Regions from separate parts of the Micromonospora ureilytica genome, predicted to be linked through region 1. Evidence: riboswitches for the same ligand, from Rfam matches in the RefSeq annotation. Region 1 holds a riboswitch; each other region holds the start of a gene.
What was found. Region 1 has a riboswitch for cyclic di-AMP ahead of IW248_RS00610 (coiled-coil domain-containing protein). Riboswitches for the same ligand answer to the same signal wherever they lie in the genome.
Positions count from the first base shown of each region.

Region 2: linked by a shared signal. The riboswitch ahead of IW248_RS33765 (C40 family peptidase) and the one ahead of IW248_RS00610 (coiled-coil domain-containing protein) in region 1 are both predicted to bind cyclic di-AMP.
Region 3: linked by a shared signal. The riboswitch ahead of IW248_RS15030 (C39 family peptidase) and the one ahead of IW248_RS00610 (coiled-coil domain-containing protein) in region 1 are both predicted to bind cyclic di-AMP.
Region 4: linked by a shared signal. The riboswitch ahead of IW248_RS22680 (coiled-coil domain-containing protein) and the one ahead of IW248_RS00610 (coiled-coil domain-containing protein) in region 1 are both predicted to bind cyclic di-AMP.

Region 1 covers NZ_JADOTX010000001.1:118,504-123,172, forward strand. Annotated here, with positions in the region: gene IW248_RS00595 (PfkB family carbohydrate kinase) at 1-390, opposite strand, end outside; gene IW248_RS00600 (SRPBCC family protein) at 563-1,030, shown strand; gene IW248_RS00605 (hypothetical protein) at 1,179-1,682, opposite strand; gene IW248_RS00610 (coiled-coil domain-containing protein) at 1,825-2,889, opposite strand; cyclic di-AMP (ydaO/yuaA leader) riboswitch at 2,895-3,026, opposite strand; gene IW248_RS00615 (cation diffusion facilitator family transporter) at 3,171-4,088, opposite strand; gene IW248_RS00620 (HelD family protein) at 4,195-4,669, opposite strand, start outside.
Region 2 covers NZ_JADOTX010000001.1:5,427,828-5,432,496, forward strand. Annotated here, with positions in the region: gene IW248_RS24825 (pyridoxamine 5'-phosphate oxidase family protein) at 1-314, opposite strand, end outside; gene dcd (dCTP deaminase) at 414-992, shown strand; gene IW248_RS33765 (C40 family peptidase) at 1,066-2,106, opposite strand; cyclic di-AMP (ydaO/yuaA leader) riboswitch at 2,120-2,255, opposite strand; gene IW248_RS24840 (N-acetylmuramoyl-L-alanine amidase) at 2,491-4,473, shown strand; gene IW248_RS24845 (C40 family peptidase) at 4,531-4,669, opposite strand, start outside.
Region 3 covers NZ_JADOTX010000001.1:3,364,732-3,369,400, forward strand. Annotated here, with positions in the region: gene IW248_RS15020 (CDP-glycerol glycerophosphotransferase family protein) at 1-1,237, shown strand, start outside; gene IW248_RS15025 (alpha/beta fold hydrolase) at 1,242-1,988, opposite strand; gene IW248_RS15030 (C39 family peptidase) at 2,125-2,973, opposite strand; cyclic di-AMP (ydaO/yuaA leader) riboswitch at 3,206-3,347, opposite strand; gene IW248_RS15035 (hypothetical protein) at 3,632-4,402, opposite strand; gene IW248_RS15040 (hypothetical protein) at 4,535-4,669, opposite strand, start outside.
Region 4 covers NZ_JADOTX010000001.1:4,976,353-4,981,021, forward strand. Annotated here, with positions in the region: gene IW248_RS22665 (heavy-metal-associated domain-containing protein) at 1-25, opposite strand, end outside; gene IW248_RS22670 (metal-sensitive transcriptional regulator) at 121-417, shown strand; gene IW248_RS22675 (YibE/F family protein) at 718-2,088, shown strand; cyclic di-AMP (ydaO/yuaA leader) riboswitch at 2,255-2,385, shown strand; gene IW248_RS22680 (coiled-coil domain-containing protein) at 2,390-3,409, shown strand; gene IW248_RS22685 (carbonic anhydrase) at 3,469-4,197, opposite strand; gene IW248_RS22690 (helix-turn-helix transcriptional regulator) at 4,424-4,669, shown strand, end outside.

The sequences.
Region 1 (4,669 bases):
GAGGATGCTCACCGAGGCCCGCAGGCCCTCGCCGAGGGCGAGGTTGTACAGCTCGTCGATCTCGTGCCGGCTCAGCGGCTGTCCGGGCACGTCGGCGACCTCCTGCCGGGATCCATCCCGGCGATCGTGCACGTACCCACCACTACCGGAGTCACGGACCACCACCTTGAGGTCCACGCCCTCGCTGACCAGCAGCGGCTCCAGCACCTGGCCGATCTCGCCACCGAGGGCTGCGCAGAGCACCACGTCGACACCGAGGGAGATCACCATCCGGGCCTGCCAGACGCCCTGACCGCCGGGGTGCAGGTGCAGCTCAGGATGGTCGTTGGGCTGGTCCACGGTCACCGTCAGCTGTGGAGTGGGCGCGAAGACCATCACGTGCCCGCTCATCGGTCGTAGCCCTTCATGCATCCACCCTTCGTCACAGCTGGTGATTTCCCGTTAGCTGACCGTAGTGCGAACGGTGTGCGAATGCCGGGACAACAGTGCGTGTCCGTCCGGGCGTTGCCAGCCAGACATCGGTACGGGACGATCGGGCGACCAAACGACGGCGGGAGACGGTGTGCTCAGCAGCGATACCTTCAGTTACACCGTTCAGGCCCGATGCTCACCCGCCGAGGCGGCGGCGCTGCTCAGCGACCTGACCAGGCAGGGTGAGCTGCATCCGCTGATCGTCCGGGTCCGCCGGGTGCCGCCCCGACCCGGCGCGCAGGCCAGCTACACGATCAACGACCGGTTGGCGGCCGGCCCGCTGCGCTTCCGGACCACCTACCACGCGGACGTGCTGATCAGCGAGGCCGACGAGATCGTCATGGTGGCCCGCCAGTGGCCGGCCACCACGGTGCGAAACCACACCCGACTGCGCGCCGAGCCGGACGGCCTGGTCCGCATCGACGTCGAGATCACCCTGACCGCCCCGACGCCACTGTTCCGGTACGCGTTCCGCCAGGCCCAGGCCGCTCACCTAGCCCTAGCCACCCGCCTGGGCGCCGCCCTCGACCGCACCGGCAACCCCCCACCCCCGGCCTGACCCGCCCCGGCCGTTGCCCCGCTTCATGGTCGTGCTCGATCGTGGATGTAGTGGCCTCGCGGCGCCCGGAGGCCACTACATCCTGGTTGCAGCGCGATCATGGAAGCGCCGCGTGTGATCACGCCGGCGCGGTCGACGGCCGATGTGATCAGGTGGTGCGGCTACGGCCCGCGAGTGCGGTTCCGGCGGGGGCGGGACGCCGGCCCCACGGCTTGTAGGTGGACAGCACGGTCGCGATGATCATCAGGCTGGTCGACACCGCCGGCGCGATGACCAGGTCGGCGCGATCCCGTGTGGGCAGGGCGGCGCCGACCGCTCCGGCGTGGCGCAGGTTCGGGACGAGCAGAAACAGCACCAGCCCGACCATCACCGTGGTGAGCACGAGCTTGACCAGCACCCAGCGGTGGCGCAGCAGGCCCCACGGGGTGAGCAGGGAGCTGGCGACTCCGATCAGCCAGACCAGGACGCTCAGCGGCGCGAACAGCACCGTGCCGACCAGGGCCGTGACCGGATAGACCACCCCCGGGTCGGCGCCCCGCTGCACGGCGATGCCGAGGGTGAGCAGCACCAGGTCGGTGCCCAGCCAGCCGAGTGAGGTGACGAGGTGCAGGGTGAGCAGCGCCTTGCGGGTGCTGGGTCGGATCCGAGGCATACCGCGATGCTGCCCGCCGGCCCCGGCCGGGTCGTCCGACGAGCGACGACATCAGGGGTACGTCCGGCGACGTAGCCCGGCCCGGACGCAGGTGATGCCTGTGAGCCATCACCGATGGCTCACAGGCATCACGACGCGTGGGTCAGTAGACCGACAGGTGTACGTGGTTGGTGTGGTCGGTCGACGGGGTGCCGTGCGCCCCGCTGTACGACTTCCACCCGCTGCTGGGCAGCCAGATCTGCTTGTACCAGATCACGTAGAGCACGGCGAGCCGGTCCGCGTTGCGGATGAAGTACGCGGCAAGGTTGTTGCCGTACGTCTTGTCGCCGCCGGTGGCGGCTCCACCGAAGCCGCTCTTCTGTGCGGCGAAGTCGCAGGCCCGACCCTTCGGGTGTTCACCGGAGCCGCTGGGGCGGTGGCACGAGACGTACCGGGTGAAGCCCGCGGCCTTGGCCTGGTTGAGGGCGTGCAGGGTGCGCGGGGTGATGCAGCCGTTGGCCGGCGTGGGGTCGTTGACGCTGCACGACTCGGAGGGCCAGGAGCCGTCGGAGTTGCGCGGTGCGGCCTTCGCGTTGGCGCTGGAGGTGCCCCGGTTGGAACCGGTGTCGGCGGTGGTCTGCGGCTTGGGTGCGGTGGCCACGGTCAGGGCCCGTTCGGCCTGATCCTTGCGCTTGGCCATCACCGCGACCTGCTTGCGTTGTTCGTTGATCTCGCCGTCCAGGGCGCCCCGGGTGCGGTTGGCCTGGTCCTTGCTCTTCAGCAGGTCGCCCAGCACCCTGTCCTCGTTGGCGGCCACCGCGTCCAGCGCGGCGGCCCGGTCCATGAAGCCTTCGGGAGTGTTGCTGTTGAGCAGCGCCGACATCGCGCCGAGCCGGCCGGTGCGGTACGCCACCCCGGCGATCTCGCCGACCTTGCTGCTGCGCTGGTCGATCTCGACCTCGATGGTCTTCAGCTGGGTGGCGAGTTGCTGTTGCCGTTGTACGGAGGTGTCCAGGGCGCGCTTCGCGTCCAGGTAGCCCTTGCTGGCCGCCTCGAGTTGGGCGCGCAACGCCGGGGTGCCGCCCTCCTCGTCGGAGTCGGGTGCGGCGGCCCGCGATCCGGTTGGGGGAGCGGCCGAGGCGGTGCCGGCCGGAAGCGCGACGCCGAGGGCGAACATCGCGACGATCAGGGCCGCCAGTCGGGCGGCGGGTGGTCGTGCTGGTGCCACTGAGCATGTCCTTCCGTCAGCCGCCGACCGGGTTAGCTGACGGGTTCGGGACGGAAGATCCCTACCGCTGACGCGGATGCACCCCAGAAACATGGTTCCCCGGTTCGCCCAGCTGGGCGATTAGGCGGCGACCACCACCGGCGCCGGGAGGGCGCCGCCTGGTGGAGGCCGGGACCGAGCCTACCGGTGCCGATGGGGCCGCTGCAGCCAATGTGACGGACGGTGCGTGCGTCATCACGGAAAATTACGGCGAAAGTCGAGCAATGTTCCGAAAAGCCCCGTCACCATTCGATGGAGCCACACGCTCCGGAGTCGGCGCCGGGCTCGATCTGCAGTGTCGCGTGCTCGATGCGGAAGTCGTCGTGCAGGGCCGTACGCGCTGCGGTGAGCACCGCGCCGACCTCCGCGCCGGGTGCCATGGTCAGGTGTGCGGAGGCCACATCCATGCCCGAGGTGAGCGTCCAGACGTGCAGGTCGTGCACCTCGACGACACCGGGGACCGCGGCCAGCCGGTCGTGCACGGCGGTCACCTGGAGGTGCTCAGGGGCGGCCTGCACCAGGATGCGGACGGCGGCGCGGGCCAGCCGCCAGGTGCGCGGCAGGATGAACACGCCGATGGCGACCGCGACCAGGGGGTCGGCCCACCACCAGTCGGTGACGGTGATGAGCAGTGCCGCGCCGATGACGCCGAGCGAGCCGAGCAGGTCGCCGAGGACCTCCAGGTAGGCGCCCTGGAGGTTGATGCTCTCCCGGGCCCCGGCGCGCAGCAGGGCGAAGGCGCCGATGTTCGCGAGCAGGCCGAGCACGGCCACCGCGAGCATCGGGCCGGCGATGACCTGGTGCGGATCGCCGAAACGGCGGATCGCCTCGATCACCACGTAGATCGCGACGCCGGAGAGCAGGACGGCGTTGGCCAGCGCGGCGAGCACCTCGAGTCGGTAGAGCCCGAAGGTGCGTTGCGGGTCGCCGGTGGCCCGCCGGGTCGCCGTGATCGCGGCGAGCGCCATCCCGATGCCGAGCACGTCGGTGAACATGTGCCCGGCGTCGGAGAGCAGGGCGAGCGAGCCGGTGTGCAGGGCGACCACCGCCTCGACCACCATCAGGGTGGCGAGCAGCCCGAATGCGGCCCAGAGTCGACCCCGGTGCTGGTGTGCGGCATTGGCGACGGACCCATGGTGGTGGTCATGACCTGCGCCCACGAGAACCACCTTCCGTCGCTGGCCGGGACCCGGTCAAATGTATGCTCACATCGCTATGTGTGCAAGTGTACGTGCAGCGCCTCTCGCCGACGGCGGTCCGCGCAGGTCAGCCGGTCGGGTCGATGGTGGTGAGCCGCTGGGTGGCCCGGGAGAGCGCCACGTACAGGGTGCGTACCCCGGCGCCCGGATCCGCCCGGATCTCGCTCGGGGCGACCAGCACCACCCCGTCGTACTCCATGCCCTTGGCCTCCAGGCTGGTCACCACCTGCAACCTCGGCGCGCCGAGCGCGCCGAGCCAACCGGCGACCTCGTCGCGGCGGGGGACCGGCGTGATCACCCCGACCGTGCCCTCCACCTCGGCCAGCAGGCCGGCGGCGGCCTCCACCGTCGCGGTCTCCAACCCGGTGGGGGGCACCACCAGCTCGACCGGTTCGACCCCGGTGGAGCGGACGGCTGTCGGCAGCGGCAGGTCGGGGTAGAGCCGACGGATCTCCGCCGCCGCCACCGCGAAGATCTCCGCCGAGTTGCGGTAGTTGGTGGTGAGCGTGAAGTCGTGTCGCTTACGCCGGCCCAGCGCCTGG
Region 2 (4,669 bases), 5.3 Mb from region 1:
TGCGCCAGCCGGACCGGATCGGTCACCGGACGGGCGCGGCCCGCCACGTACGCCTCGTCGTCGCTCTCCTCCGGCGGGAACGAGTGCAGCGCGTAACGGCCGTCTCGTTCGAGGTCGCGGCGCTTGGGCGAGTCGATGATGAAGCAGAACAGCCCTTCGGCGGTGATGACCGGGGAGACCGGATGGACGCGGGGCCCGCCGTCGGCGCGGACCGTGGCCAGATAGCCGAAGCCCGGCCCGTACTGCTGGAGGAGAACGCGGATCCCGTCGGCGAGTCGGGGCTCGTCGGCGGCGAATTCGGACCAGGAAGCCATGCGGGCATTCTATCGAACAAATGTACGAGCGGCGACCTCGACGCGCTGGTCACCGGCACCGAATCCGGCCACTTTTGGCAACGCGGCTATGGTGGTCCGATGCTGCTCTCCGACCGCGACCTGGTCTCCGAGATCAAGGCCGGCACGCTGGGCCTGGAGCCGTTCGAGCCCACCCTGGTCCAACCGTCCAGCATCGACGTCCGACTCGACCGGCTGTTCCGGGTCTTCAACAACCACCTCTACACCCACATCGACCCCGCCATGCAGCAGGACGACCTGACATCGGTGGTCGAGGTCCCCGACGGCGAGCCGTTCGTGCTGCACCCGGGGGAGTTCGTGCTCGCCTCGACGCTGGAGGTCATCTCGCTGGGTGACCAACTCGCCGGCCGACTGGAGGGCAAGAGCTCCCTGGGCCGGCTCGGGCTGCTCACGCACTCCACCGCCGGTTTCATCGACCCGGGCTTCTCCGGTCACGTGACCCTGGAACTCTCGAACGTGGCGAACCTGCCGATCACCCTGTGGCCGGGCATGAAGATCGGGCAGCTCTGCATCTTCCGGCTCTCCTCGCCGGCCGAGCACCCGTACGGCTCGGCGGTCTACGGCTCGCGCTACCAGGGCCAGCGGGGGCCGACGCCCAGCCGCGCCTGGCAGCACTGGCGCACCTGGCCAACCCGCTGAGGTTCACCCGCTAGAACCACGACGACAAGGGCCCGCCGCGACGGATCGCGGCGGGCCCTTCGATCACCCGGGGTCAGCCCGGGCGGCCGTAGCTGTGGATCGGGCCGTCGTCGACCTTCTTCATCTTGACCGGTTGACCGGCCTGCGAGGCGTGCACCACCCAGCCGCCGCCGACGTACATGCCGACGTGGTGGATGTCGCTGTAGTAGAAGACCAGGTCGCCGGGGCGCAGGTCGCCCTTGCTGACGTCCTTCGTGACGCGGCTCTGCGCGGCGGCGTTGTGCGGCAGCGACACACCGGCCTTCGCCCAGGCGGCCAGCATCAGCCCGGAGCAGTCGTACGAGTTCGGACCCTCGGCACCCCAGACGTAGGGCTTGCCGATCTGCGCGCAGGCGAACTTGACAGCGGTGCCCGCGGCGCCGCCGGGGTAGCTGCCCGGGCAGGGCGCTGGGCGCAGCGGGCCGCCGCCGCCGCTGCCGTACACCTTGAGGCGCAGCTTCTGCAGGCGGTCGATCTCGTCGTTGATCTGCTTCTTCTTCGCCGCCAGCTGAGCTTCGGTGCGGGCCAGCTGGGCCACCATCTCGTCCAGCGGCGCCTTCTGCGCGGCCAGCTGGTCGCGCAGGTCGGCCACCTGGCGTACGTCCTTCTGCTGGTTGTGCGCGAAGCGGTCGAGCATTTCGAGCTGACCGACCACCTCGCTCGGCGACCGGCTCCCCAGCATCGCGTTGACTGTCGAGACGTTCTCACCCATGTAGGCGCGTACGGCCAGGGCGCTGACCTTGTCCATCGCGGCGTCGACCTGACGCTCCAGCGGGGTGATCCGGGCGGCCAGCGCGTCGGCCTGCTTGCGCTTCGCGGCGAGGTCGGTGCGAGTGGCGTTGTGCCGTTCGATGATCGGTTCGAGCTTGTTCCAGTCGGCGTCGATCTGGCGCTCGATCTCGGCGACGGACGGGTCTGCGTGGGCCGCCGTGGCAGTGCCGGTCAGGACGACGGCGATGCCGGCCAGCGCGGCGAGTGCGGTGGTGAAGCGGGACCAGCGTGGGCGCGGCACGATCGACGGCGGGCCGGCTGATGCCGACCGCTCGGACGACGGCCGCGGGGCATGGAGTGCCACCGGGGTTCCGTACTCCTTCTTCCTGACCGCCTACCGGGTTAGCTGACGGGTTCGGGCGGGAAGTCGGCGCCCTACCGCAGTGGCTGCGGATTCACCCCGAGGGACCTGGGTCCCCGGTTCGCTCGGAAACGACTCGGCGGTGTCGGTCCGTTACCGCCCGGGCTGGGCGGAGCTGCTGTCGGGCCGACGAATGACCAGAGTAGAGACGCTTGTTACCGATCCGCAACCCATGCGGCCGTGACACTCCGTACGGATTGGACGAGGTCACCGACCGTGTGTGAAGAATTCTTTCCGCATGCTTCGATAGATGGAAAGGTATTGACCTGACCTCCCGGGCGGCGCGATGGTGACCTGACCTCACTCCGCGAGAATCTAGGGGGTTCGATGCACCATCCAACCCTGTCGACCGGCTGGCGGGCACTGCTCGCCGCCACCGTGGTCGCCGCCGCGACCACGGTGCCGCTCTCCGTCGGCCCGGCCGCCGCCGCGCCCACCACCGACCGCCAACACCAGTACGCCGCCGCGGCCACCGAGTACGGCGTGCCGACCGTCGTGCTGCTCGGCGTCTCCTACCTGGAGTCGCGCTGGGACACCAACGCCGGCACACCGAGCACCAGTGGCGGGTACGGCCCGATGCACCTGACCGACGCCCGGCACGTGGCTGCCCTACCGGGGCGCGGTCACCACGACGCCGGCGCCGAGGACCCACGCGGCGACGACTCCCGTCCCGCCCGGGTGCCCGCGCCCCGGCCCGTCGAGGCCCCCGCGCCGTCCACCGCCGCGTTGCAGACCGTGGACGCCGCCGCCACGCTGACCGGTGCCACCCCCGAGGCACTGCGCACCGACGCGGGCCTCAACATCCGGGGTGGGGCCGCGCTGCTGAGCGCGTACCAACGGGATCTGAACGCGCCGGTCGGCGCGGACACCGACCCGGCGGCCTGGTACGGCGCGGTGGCCCGCTACTCCGGCGCGGACAGCGCCGACGCCGCCGCGGCCTTCGCCGACGAGGTCTTCACCACCATCGGCGCGGGCCAGACCCGGGTGACCGACGACGGCCAGCGGATCACCCTGCCGGCCCGTACGGTGCGGCCCGAGCGTTCCTGGTTGGACCGGCTGGGTCTGCGCCGGCTGGCCCGCCCGGACGGGGTGGAGTGCCCCCGCACCATCTCCTGTGAATGGATCCCGGCGCCCTACGAGGCGTTCGGCGACGGGGACTACGGCAACCACGACCTCTCCGACCGGCCCGCGCGGCAGAAGATCGAGTACATCGTCATCCACGACACCGAGGCGAGTTGGGCGACGACACTGCAACTCGTCCAGGATCCGACCTACGTGAGCTGGCACTACTCGCTGCGCTCGGTCGACGGGCACATCGCCCAGCACGTGCGGACCACTGACGTCGGCTGGCACGCCGGCAACTGGTACGTCAACGCCAAGTCGATCGGTCTGGAACACGAGGGCTTCGCGGCGCAGGGCACCTGGTACACCGAGGCGATGTACCGGACCTCGGCGAAGCTGGTCCGGCACCTGGCGCTGCGGCTGGGCATCCCACTGGACCGCCAACACATCATCGGCCACGACAACGTGCCCGGCACCATCCCCTCGACAGTGCGGGGAATGCACTGGGATCCGGGGCCGTACTGGGACTGGACGCACTACTTCGACCTGCTGCACGCACCTCGACTGGACACCGGCACCCCGGCCACCGGGCTGGTCCGGATCTACCCGGACTACGCCACCAACCGGCCGGCGTTCACCGACTGCGTCACCGCAGGCGTCCCGTGCGCGCCGCGCGGCTCCTCGGCGGTCGTGCTGCGCAGCGCACCGTCCGCGGACGCGCCACTGGTCAACGACATCGCGCTCCGCCCGGACGGCACCCCGAACACGATGGCCGTGTCGGACCACGGTGCCCGGGCCTCCGCCGGGCAGACGTACGCGCTGGCCGGACGGCAGGGCGACTGGACGGCGATCTGGTACCTCGGGCAGCGGGCCTGGTTCCACAACCCGGCGTCCGCGCCGACCGCCAGCTGGACCGTCGGTGTCGTGGCCACCCCGAAGCCCGGCCGGACCACCATTCCGGTGTACGGACGGGCCTACCCGGAGCAGTCGGCGTACCCGGACGGGGTGCCCTACCAGGCGATCTCGCCGCTGCAGTACACCCTGACCGCCGGGCAGCGGTACGCCGTCGGCGCGGTGCTGGCTGGCGAGTACTACCGGGCCAGCACCGTCGACGGCTCCTCGCCCGGCGACTGGACGGTGATTCGCGGCAAGAACCGCTACGCGCAGATCCAGTTCGGCCACCGGATCATGTACGTCGACCTCGCCGACGTGCAGCTGCTGCCATCCCCGGTGGGAGCGCCCCGCTGAGAAACCACGACGGCCCCCGGTCGGTGACCGGGGGCCGTCGTGTTGGCGCTGGGTGGATCAGCCGGGTCTACGGAACCCGGCGACGGGCATGGTGTTGATGCTGGACACCTGCACCGGTTTGCCGGCACGTGGCGCGTGCACCATTGTGTTGTTGCCCAGATAGAGCCCGACATGACTCAGGCCGGAGAAGAAGAAG
Region 3 (4,669 bases), 3.2 Mb from region 1:
CGCCCTGCCGGCCGGCGTGGCGCTCGCCGCCAGCCTGCTGGTCGGCGCGGGCGCCGGCGCGGTCGCACTGGACCTGGCCCGGCGGCGGTTCCGGCCGAGGGCCGGCGGCGGATCGGTGGCCGCCGCGCTGCGCCGGTACCAGCCGGAGTTCCTGCTCTACTTCTCCGCGCCCCCCGGGTCCGAATACCAGGTCACCATGTGGCTGCCGTACCTGGAACGGATCGGCCGGCCGTTCCTGGTCGTGCTGCGCGAGCCGGAGTTCCTGGCCCCGATCGCGGCGGCCACCGACGCGCCGGTGGTCTACTGCCCCACCCTGGGTGCGCTGGACGAGGCGTTGGTGCCGAGCCTGCGAGTGGCGTTCTACGTCAACCACGGTGCGAAGAACAGCCACTGCGTCCGCTTCACCCAGCTCACCCACATCCAGCTGCACCACGGCGACAGCGACAAGGCGCCGAGCGCCAACCCGGTGTCGGGGATCTTCGACCGGATCTTCGTGGCCGGGCAGGCGGCGATCGACAGGTACGGCCGCGCCGGGGTGCAGATCCCGGCGGACAAGTTCGTGGTGGTGGGTCGCCCGCAGGTCGAGTCGATCGAGGTACGCCCGGAGCCCGCGCGAGGGCTGGCGCACCCGACGGTGCTGTACACGCCGACCTGGACCGGGCACCACGCCGACGCCGACTACTGCTCGCTGCCGGTGGCCGAGGAGCTGCTGCACCGGCTGCTGGAGCGCGGCGCGACGGTGATCCTGCGGGCCCACCCGTACACCGGGCAGAACCCGGCGTCGGCCCGCCAGCTGGGCCGCCTGACCGAGCTGCTCGTCGCCGACCGGGCCCGCACCGGCCGCCAGCACGTGGTCGGCGCGGCGGCCCGGGAGCTGAGCCTGACCGAGTGCGTCAACTCCTCCGACGCGCTGGTCTCCGACGTGTCCGGCGTGATCTCGGACTTCCTCTACTCCGGCAAGCCGTACGCGGTCACCGACATGGGCGACGAGGGCGACCGGTTCGTGGAGCGGTTCCCGCTGGCCGGGTCGGGTTACGTGCTGCGCCGGGACATGTCCAACGTGGACGAGGTGCTGACCGCACTGTTGGACACCGACCCGCTGGCCGAGGCCCGCTGGGCCACCCGCCGCCGCTACCTGGGTGACTTCCCGGCCGAGTCGTACGCGGAGGTGTTCCTGACCGCCGCCCGCCGGGAGCTGGCGCCCGCGGAGACACTTACCGCGTCGGCGTCGGCCTAGCCGCTCAGCGGTACCTGTCGAGCAGCGCCAGCACCGCGGCCGGGTCCTCCACGTGCGCGTTGTGGCCGAGACCGGGCAGCGTGGCGACAGGTACGCCGTACTCCTTGAGTTGTTCGTCGGTGACCATCGGGTCGTTCTCCCCGCGCGCCAGGACCACCGGCACGTCGGTCGCCGCGAGCAGCGCGGCCAAATCGGGTTCGCCGACGGCGAAGGCGGTCGGGTCCATGGCGAGGCGCCAGCGGCCGTCGACCTGCCGCAGACCGGCGTCCACCACCGGATGGTCCGGTGACAGCAGGCCGGCCAGTCCGGAGACACGCAGGTAGCGGCGAGCCGCCTCGGTGCGGCTGGCGAACCAGCTCACCGGGCGGGCGGCGACCTCGGCGGCGCGGGTCAGCTCCGCAGGTGACCACAGCGCCTTGATGCCCAGCCCGACCACCGCGTCCACAGGCGTTCCGGCGTCACGGGCGGCCAGCGCCAGGCCGACCACCCCACCCAGCGAGTGCCCGAGCACGACCAGCCGGTCGTCGGGGGCGAGGGCCTGCGCGACCTGCTGGGCGAGGCCCACAAAGGAGTACGACGGCAGCGGCGGCGCCCAGCCGTGGCCGGCGAGGTCCGGTGCCAGCCACCGACCGGGCCAGTGCTGCTCGAGGTACGGCGCCCAGGGCAACCACACGTCCCCGGTCGCGCCCATGCCGTGCAGTAGCAGCAGGACCGGCCTGCGGCCGGCGTGACCACCCGTTTTCTCCACCACGGCCGCAGTCTCCCACGGTTCACGGCCCGCCACGAGAGTCGTCGATGACGGCGTACGCCCGGCTGCCACGCGTGCAGACGCCGCGGGCGCCGGCTCCTTGTGGGAGACGGCGCCCGCGGCGGTCGGTGTGCCCGGGTCAGGCGGAGTAGCCCCGGCTGGTGATCCAGTTGGCCAGGTCGATCGTGGTGACCCAGTACGACGGGTCGGCCGGGTTCGCCGAGTCGGCGATCCGCACGGTGCGACCGTTGTCCTTGTAACCCACGACGGCGATGTAGTGCCCGCCGCCGTAGGAGTGCCAGCCGCCGTCGGTGTCGGTGGCGTCGCCGACGACGTTCGCCACCACGCCGCGGCCGTCGGTGATGGCCTTCACGACGTCGGCCTGGAGCCGGTCCATCTGTGCCGGGCTGGGCGCGCCGGGGAACATCCGGGTCCGGTACGGGGAGCCCTTCACCTCGGCGTTGAGCGCCCGGGTGGTGTCCTCGGCCGAGTTGGTGCCCATCTCGGTGGTGCCCAGCTCGGCGCCGAGCTCCTCCTGGGTGCGGTCGATGCCGGCGGCGCTGAGCGCGTTCCGGGTGGCCGCCGGGCCGCAGTTGTAGTAGGTGTTCTGCGCCTCGTAGTCGTAGTCGAGCACCTTGGTCGCGGGCGGCTTCGGCCGCTCCGGCTTCCGGGTCAGGTCCGGGTTGCTGCTGGCCTTGGCGGCGGGTGACGCGGCGCTGGTGGCCGGGGCGGCCGTGCTCGGCGTGGCGCTGGCCGAGGGGGACGCGTCCCGAACGTCACCGCGGGAGGCGGCGACGTCGCTGCGCATCTCGGCGGCCGTGGTCGCGGTGCGCTGGCCGGCCGGGGCGTCGTCGGCCGTGGTGAGCAGGGCGCCGGTGGTGGTGGCGATCGCGAGGGCCGCGGCGGAGGCGGCGACGATCTGGTACGGACGCTCGGTGGCGAGGCGGCGGAGCTGACGCTGCAGGGTGTGCTTCACGGGGTCCTCCACGGATCGGGGGGAGAGCGGCACACCGGGGCCGGACCGGTATCCGGGCAGGCGCCAGCGCGCGGACCGTGGCCCGCGGATGGTGAACCGCTCAGGGGAACGCCCGGAGTGGCCGGGCGGGAAAGGCGATGACCCGGGGGTCAGCTCACCGTCACTGGACGAATGAGCGGGCGCACCGCCGCGCCGTGGAGGCGAGGGAACAACCGAGGGGTGGAAAGGTGCTGCACGAGGAGTTGACTCCTTCCGACACCGCCTACCGGGTTAGCTGACGGATTCGGGCGGGAAGATCGCCCTACCGCGGGCCGTGGCTCGCGGATTCACCCCGGACTTACTGATGGGTCCCCGGTTCGTAGATCACGATTGAGCGGGTCGATGCGGCGTCGCGTCTTGCGATCGGTTACCGCACCGGACGGGACGACACTACTGGCCACTTCGCGCCCTGCCAAGCCAGGTTCACCTGCGTAAACCCCAATTGGCGCGCCAATTTCTGCGCGTATTGCAGATGATGTGACTCGATGGGACAACCGGTTACGGTGACGCCTCCGGGCGACAACCGGACAGGCCGGAAAGAACGCGACCACAATCGCGGGAACAATGACGCCGATCGCGCCGGACGTCCGGTTCAGCAATTCGGTGACCGGCCTCACATCACGGATCGGGCTCAACCCACCCGGGCCGGCCGCCACCGTGCCACGACGGCGGGACGCAACGCCCTGGCCACCGTCCGGCGGGTGGGCGCCGGGGTCGGGCGCAGCCGGGCCTCCGCCACGTACGCCTCCTCGGCGAGGGTGCGAGCCGACTCGGCGGCCAACTCGGCGTCGCGCCAGGCGGCCCGCTCGCGGCCGGTGGCCACCTGGTAGTCGACCAGCCGCGCATCCCGGATCACCCGGCTGATCAGCGCCTCCTGCTCGACCGGGTGTCGTCGGGGATCCCAGCCGTGCCGGTGCCCGAACACGTCGCCGAGCTGAGCCATGGTCAGATCGCCCCGCCAGTACGCCGCCATCGCCGCGCGGTGCAGATAGCGCTCCCGGGCCGCGTACTCGGAGGGGGTGTGCGGAGTCTGCGGAGTGGGCAGTGCGCCGGCGCCCGCGAAGCGACGCGCGGCGGTGTCCGCCTCGTCGTACCCGATCCAGGCCCGCTCCATCTGCTCCTGAGCGGCCAGCCAGGCGGCGCGTCGCCGCCGGGCGGTGGTGGCCGCGCCGGCCGCGGCGACGGCCACCTCCTCGGCGTAGCGACGCCTGTCGACGGCCTCGGCGGCGGCCAACTCCCGCACGGTGGGCACGGCCGGGGGCCGGTCGTCGGTGGGCTGGTCCCGTTCGGGGCGGGCGGCCAGCACGGTGAGGAGGCCCAGGGTCAACAGGAACAGGGTCGACCAGATGGCGGCGGCCTGCGGCACCTCGGTCACGAACTGGTAGAAGACGACGGTCTCCATGGTCGGCACCTCGGGGAGAGAGCAGTGCGATGGGAGCCGCGCCGGCCAGCGGGCCACGGAGGACCACGGGTCGGCGTGGTGGGAAGCGGGTGAGTCGACAGGGCGCGGTGACGGGACGGTCGTCCCGGTGGCTCAGCGCCGGGGTGGGGCCCGGGATGCCCGGCCGCTCGCAGCGTCGACGAGGGGCAGCCGGTCGGACTCCGCCGCGCGGATCGGCAGCGCGCCCGCCGCGATGGTGCCCTGATCAGCGGGGAGCGCCGCCGACGT
Region 4 (4,669 bases), 4.9 Mb from region 1:
GCACCTGGTACGTGGTGTTGACCATCGGATCGTCTCCTTTACGGTACCGGTACCCCGTGGGGGTATCTCATCCGACCACGACCGTACCATACCCCCTGGGGGTACGCTATCCTGGTCGGCATGACCGCACCCACCCCGATCCGCGGATACACCGCCAGCAAGGACCAGCTGCTCGCGCGGCTCCGCCGCGTCGAGGGGCAGGTCCGGGGCATCGAGAAGATGGTCGACGACGACCGCTACTGCATCGACGTGCTCACCCAGATCTCCGCCATCCAGGCCGCCCTCGACAAGGTGGCCCTCGGGCTGCTCGACGGGCACGCCCGGCACTGCATGCACGAGGGCGCCGCCGAGGGCCGGGCCGACGAGATGGCCACCGAAATGATGGCGGCGGTCGGCCGGCTCATGAAGCGCGGCTGACGGCCCCGGGACCGCCGTGCGGGCGGTTCGACCGCCCGACACCCCGCCACGACCTGCAAGCCCCGGGTCGGCTGGCTAGCATCTCCCACGATGGCCTTCCGTATGCCGCTGCACAGTCGGGCACCGGCGACACCACCATGTGGCGTCGCCTCCGGCCGACCGGGCCGAGCACTGACCGTCCGTGATCAAGCGTTGATCAGGCAGCGATGCGCCCCGCCGTCCGCCGCGTTTCCCACCGAAACGGTGAACCGCCCGGCCCGCTGACCCGTACCACGCACCGGATCGTTGGGAGTTCCCGCCTTGGCCGCCGACCACACTCACTCTGCTCCGTCCGCCCCACCACGGGTGCGACGGATCCTCGTCCTGACGGTCGTACCCCTCTTCGTCGCCACCGTGCTGGCCGCGGCGCTGCTCTGGCCGCGCGGCGGGTCACCGCAGACCGATGGTGGTGCGGACGTGCCGCGCTACCCCGGCACCGTCACCCGGGTGGTGAGCGAGCCGTGCCCGCCGGTGCCGTCGGTTCCCGAGGGCACACCGAGGGTCGGCGACGGGCGGTGCGGCACTGTCGACGTCCGGGTGGACGACGGGCCGACCGCCGGCCAGCAGGTCCAGACACCGGTGCCCGACGGACCCGGCGCACCCCGGGTCGAGGTCGGCGACGAGGTCATCCTTGTCGAACTCGCCGACCCGACCGATCCCACCACCAGCAACTGGAACATCGCCGAGCACCAACGCGGCACCCCGATGGTGTGGCTGGCGGTGGTCTTCGCGGCCGCGATCGTCGCGTTCGGTAGGTGGCGAGGTCTGGCCGCGCTCGCCGGGCTGGCCGCCAGCTTCGCCATCCTGCTCACCTTCGTGCTGCCCGGCATCGGCGCCGGCCGGTCACCACTGCTGGTGGCGGTGGTCGGCGCGGCCCTGATCATGTTCGTGGTGCTCTACCTGACCCACGGGGTCACCGCACAGACCTCGGTCGCGGTGCTCGGCACCCTGGGCAGCCTGGTGCTGACCGGCGTGCTCGCCACAATCGCCACGGCCGCGACCCACCTCACCGGCTTCGGCAGCGAGGACGCCACCACCCTGTCGATGTTCCAGGGCGACGTGGACCTGCACGGTCTGCTGCTCGCCGGAATCATCATCGGATCGCTCGGTGTGCTCGACGACGTGACGGTCACCCAGGCGGCCACCGTCACCGAGCTGGCGAACGCCAACCCCGGCCTGACCCGGTTGCAGCTGTACCGTGCGGCCACCCGGGTCGGCCGCGCGCACATCGCCTCCACAGTCAACACCATCGTGCTGGCGTACGCGGGCGCGTCGCTGCCCCTGCTGCTCCTGCTCACTGCCGACTCGCGGCCGATCGGGCAGATCCTCACCAGTGAGTTCCTCGCGCAGGAGATCGTCCGCAGCGCGGTCGCCACCCTCGGTCTGATCGCCGCCGTGCCGCTGACCACCGGGCTGGCCGCAGTGGTGACCGCCGCCGGCCGCACCGATGCGACGCCGTCCACCGACGCCCCCGCCCGGCGACCCCAGCCGGACCGCAGCGAGGCACTTGCCGCACTCAGCTCACCGCGAACGGTCGGCTCCGACGAGCCGGACCAGCCGCGGATCGCACCCCCATCCCAGGCCACCGACAGGTGGCCGGAGTCGAACAGGAGCACGGATACGGCATGGTGACACTCCTCAGCGTGACCAGATCGGGCATCCACCCTGAGAACCACGTCACTGGTCACTCAACGCTATGGCGAAATGACGCTTTTGGTCGGCATCCAGGCGTAGCTCACCCGGTCGACTCTCGGGTAACCTCGCTGCCGGTTACCGATGAAGGCGCGAAGCGGCGCCTGCGGTGCCACCGCCCAATCGCCAACCGGCGAGCCGGGGACCCAGGTACCTGGGGTGAATCCGCGTCAGCGGTAGGGGCCACTTCCGCCCCGAACCCGTCAGCTAACCCGGTCGGCGGTCGACGGAAGGGAACATTGTGACGGCACCCCTACGCCGCTGGTTGACTCCCGTGGTGGCCGTGATCGCCGCACTGACCGTGCTCGCCGGGCCGCTCCCGGCGCACGCCGCCCCGACGACTCCCACACCGTCCGGGCACGAGGAGGACGGCGAGCCCAAGCTGCTCAACGACGTCATCGAGCAGGCCAACCGCGACTACTCCGCCGCAAAGTCCAAGCTGGACAAGTCCAAGAAGCGGCAGGGCGAGTTGGCGGCGGAGGTCGACCGGGCAAAGGCCGACCTGGACGCGTTGGCCCCGCAGGTCGCGCAGATCGCCGCCCAGGCGTACCGGACCGGCCGGATCGGCGCGGTCGCGATGCTGCTGGAGAGCGATGCGCCCGACTCGTTCGTCCAGCGCGCCGGGATGCTCGACGAGATGAACATGGTCAACGAGAAGAAGCTCTCCGAGGTCAACGAGGTGAAGGCCCGCGCCGAGCAGGCCAAGCTGGCCCTCGACACCGAGGTCCGGGAGCAGCAGAAGCAGACCGCCCTGATGGCGAAGCGCAAGAGCGAGGCCGACAAGGCGCTCTCCCTCGTCGGCGGCAAGGGTTTCACCGGCGGCCTGGTGGATGCCACCTCCAAGGTCGCGAAGATCGGCCCGGGTCGCACGGCCGACGGTGACTGGAAGCCCCAGTCGTGCAGTGAGAACGACCCCACCACGTCCGGCTGCATCACGCCGCGCACGCTGCACGCGTACAAGGAGGTCAAGGCGGCCGGCTTCAACCGGTTCGTCGGCTGCTACCGCCCCGGCGGGCCGTGGGAGCACCCGAAGGGCCGCGCCTGCGACTGGTCGCTACAGAGGAGCGGCTTCGCCCCGTGGCACAACAACGACACCCGGACGTACGGCAACAACGTCGCCGCGTTCCTCATCCGTAACGCCGACCGTCTCGGCATCTACTACGTGATCTGGAATCGGCAGATCTGGTTCCCGGCCACCGGCTGGAGCTCGTACAGCGGACCGTCGAACCACACCGACCACGTCCACATGTCGCTGCTCTGACCCGCACGATCCCCGGTCGAGGGCCGTTCCGCGCGTGACGCGGAGCGGCCCTCGTCGCGTCAGACGGTGGCAGGGGCAGCCGGGTCGGTCGATTCGGTCGGGGCGTCCAGCGTCGCGAAGCCAGCCGGCACGGCGGCCACCGGGCGCACCGCTCCGGCGGCCAGCCGGTAGGACACGCCCACCACCGCGCACCGCCCCCGCGCCACCTCCTCGGCCAGCACGGGGGACTGCCCGAGCAGCGTCTCGACGGTCTGTGCGATGTGGATGTCGACGATGCCGTCGATGTCGTCCACGCCCTCGGCCTCGGCCCGGCGCAGGCTGGGCAGCACGGCGTCGACCACCGCGCGCAGATGCCCACTCGGTGCGGTACCTGTCGCCGCGGCCTCTCGGGCGGCCTGCACCGCACCGCACGAGTCGTGGCCGAGCACCACCACCAGCGGAGTGCCGAGCACGGTCACCGCGTACTCGACACTGCCGAGCACCTCGGGCCCGGCGGTGTGTCCAGCCGTGCGGACCACGAACAGGTCCCCCAGCCCTCGGTCGAAGATGATCTCGGCGGCCAGCCGGGAGTCGGAGCAGCCGACGACCACCGCGAACGGGTGTTGCCCGTCGGCCACGGCGGCGCGGCGCCCGGCATCCTGGTTGGGGTGGCGGGGGGCGCCACCGACGAAGCGCCGGTTGCCGGCGACCAGCTCGGCGTACGCGAGGGTCGGCTCGCTGAGCACGGACGCCCGGTCGGTGATCCGCTGCGAACCCGGCTGACCGCCGACGCTCCCGGTATGACTCATCCCGCACCTCGTCTCGACGCGTCTGACCTGGTCAAGCCGGCTCGCCGCCGGCCGGGTGGCGGGCGCTGGCTCGTGCTCCACCGTCACACGCACCGTAAGATGCGTCAAGGTATGCGTGATTTAGATTTCATACGTTGACCCCCGGTCGCCCCCTGGGCAACCGTGACGGGGCAGGGCGGACCAGACTCTCCCGAGGGCAGGCGGACATCCCGAAAGGCGGTCAACGATGGCGAGCACGGTGACGGGCGACACCGACGGCGGGCGGAACTGGACGTTCCTCACCAATCACGGGCACGTCCTGCTGGCAATCGCCCGCGACCCGACCGCCCGACTGCGTGACGTCGCGGCCGAGGTCGGCGTGACCGAACGGGCCGCGCAGGCGATCGTGGCCGACCTGGAGGCGGGCGGTTACCTGCACCGCACCCGGGTCGGGCGACGCAACGAGTACACCCTCAACCCGGCCGGCCGCTTC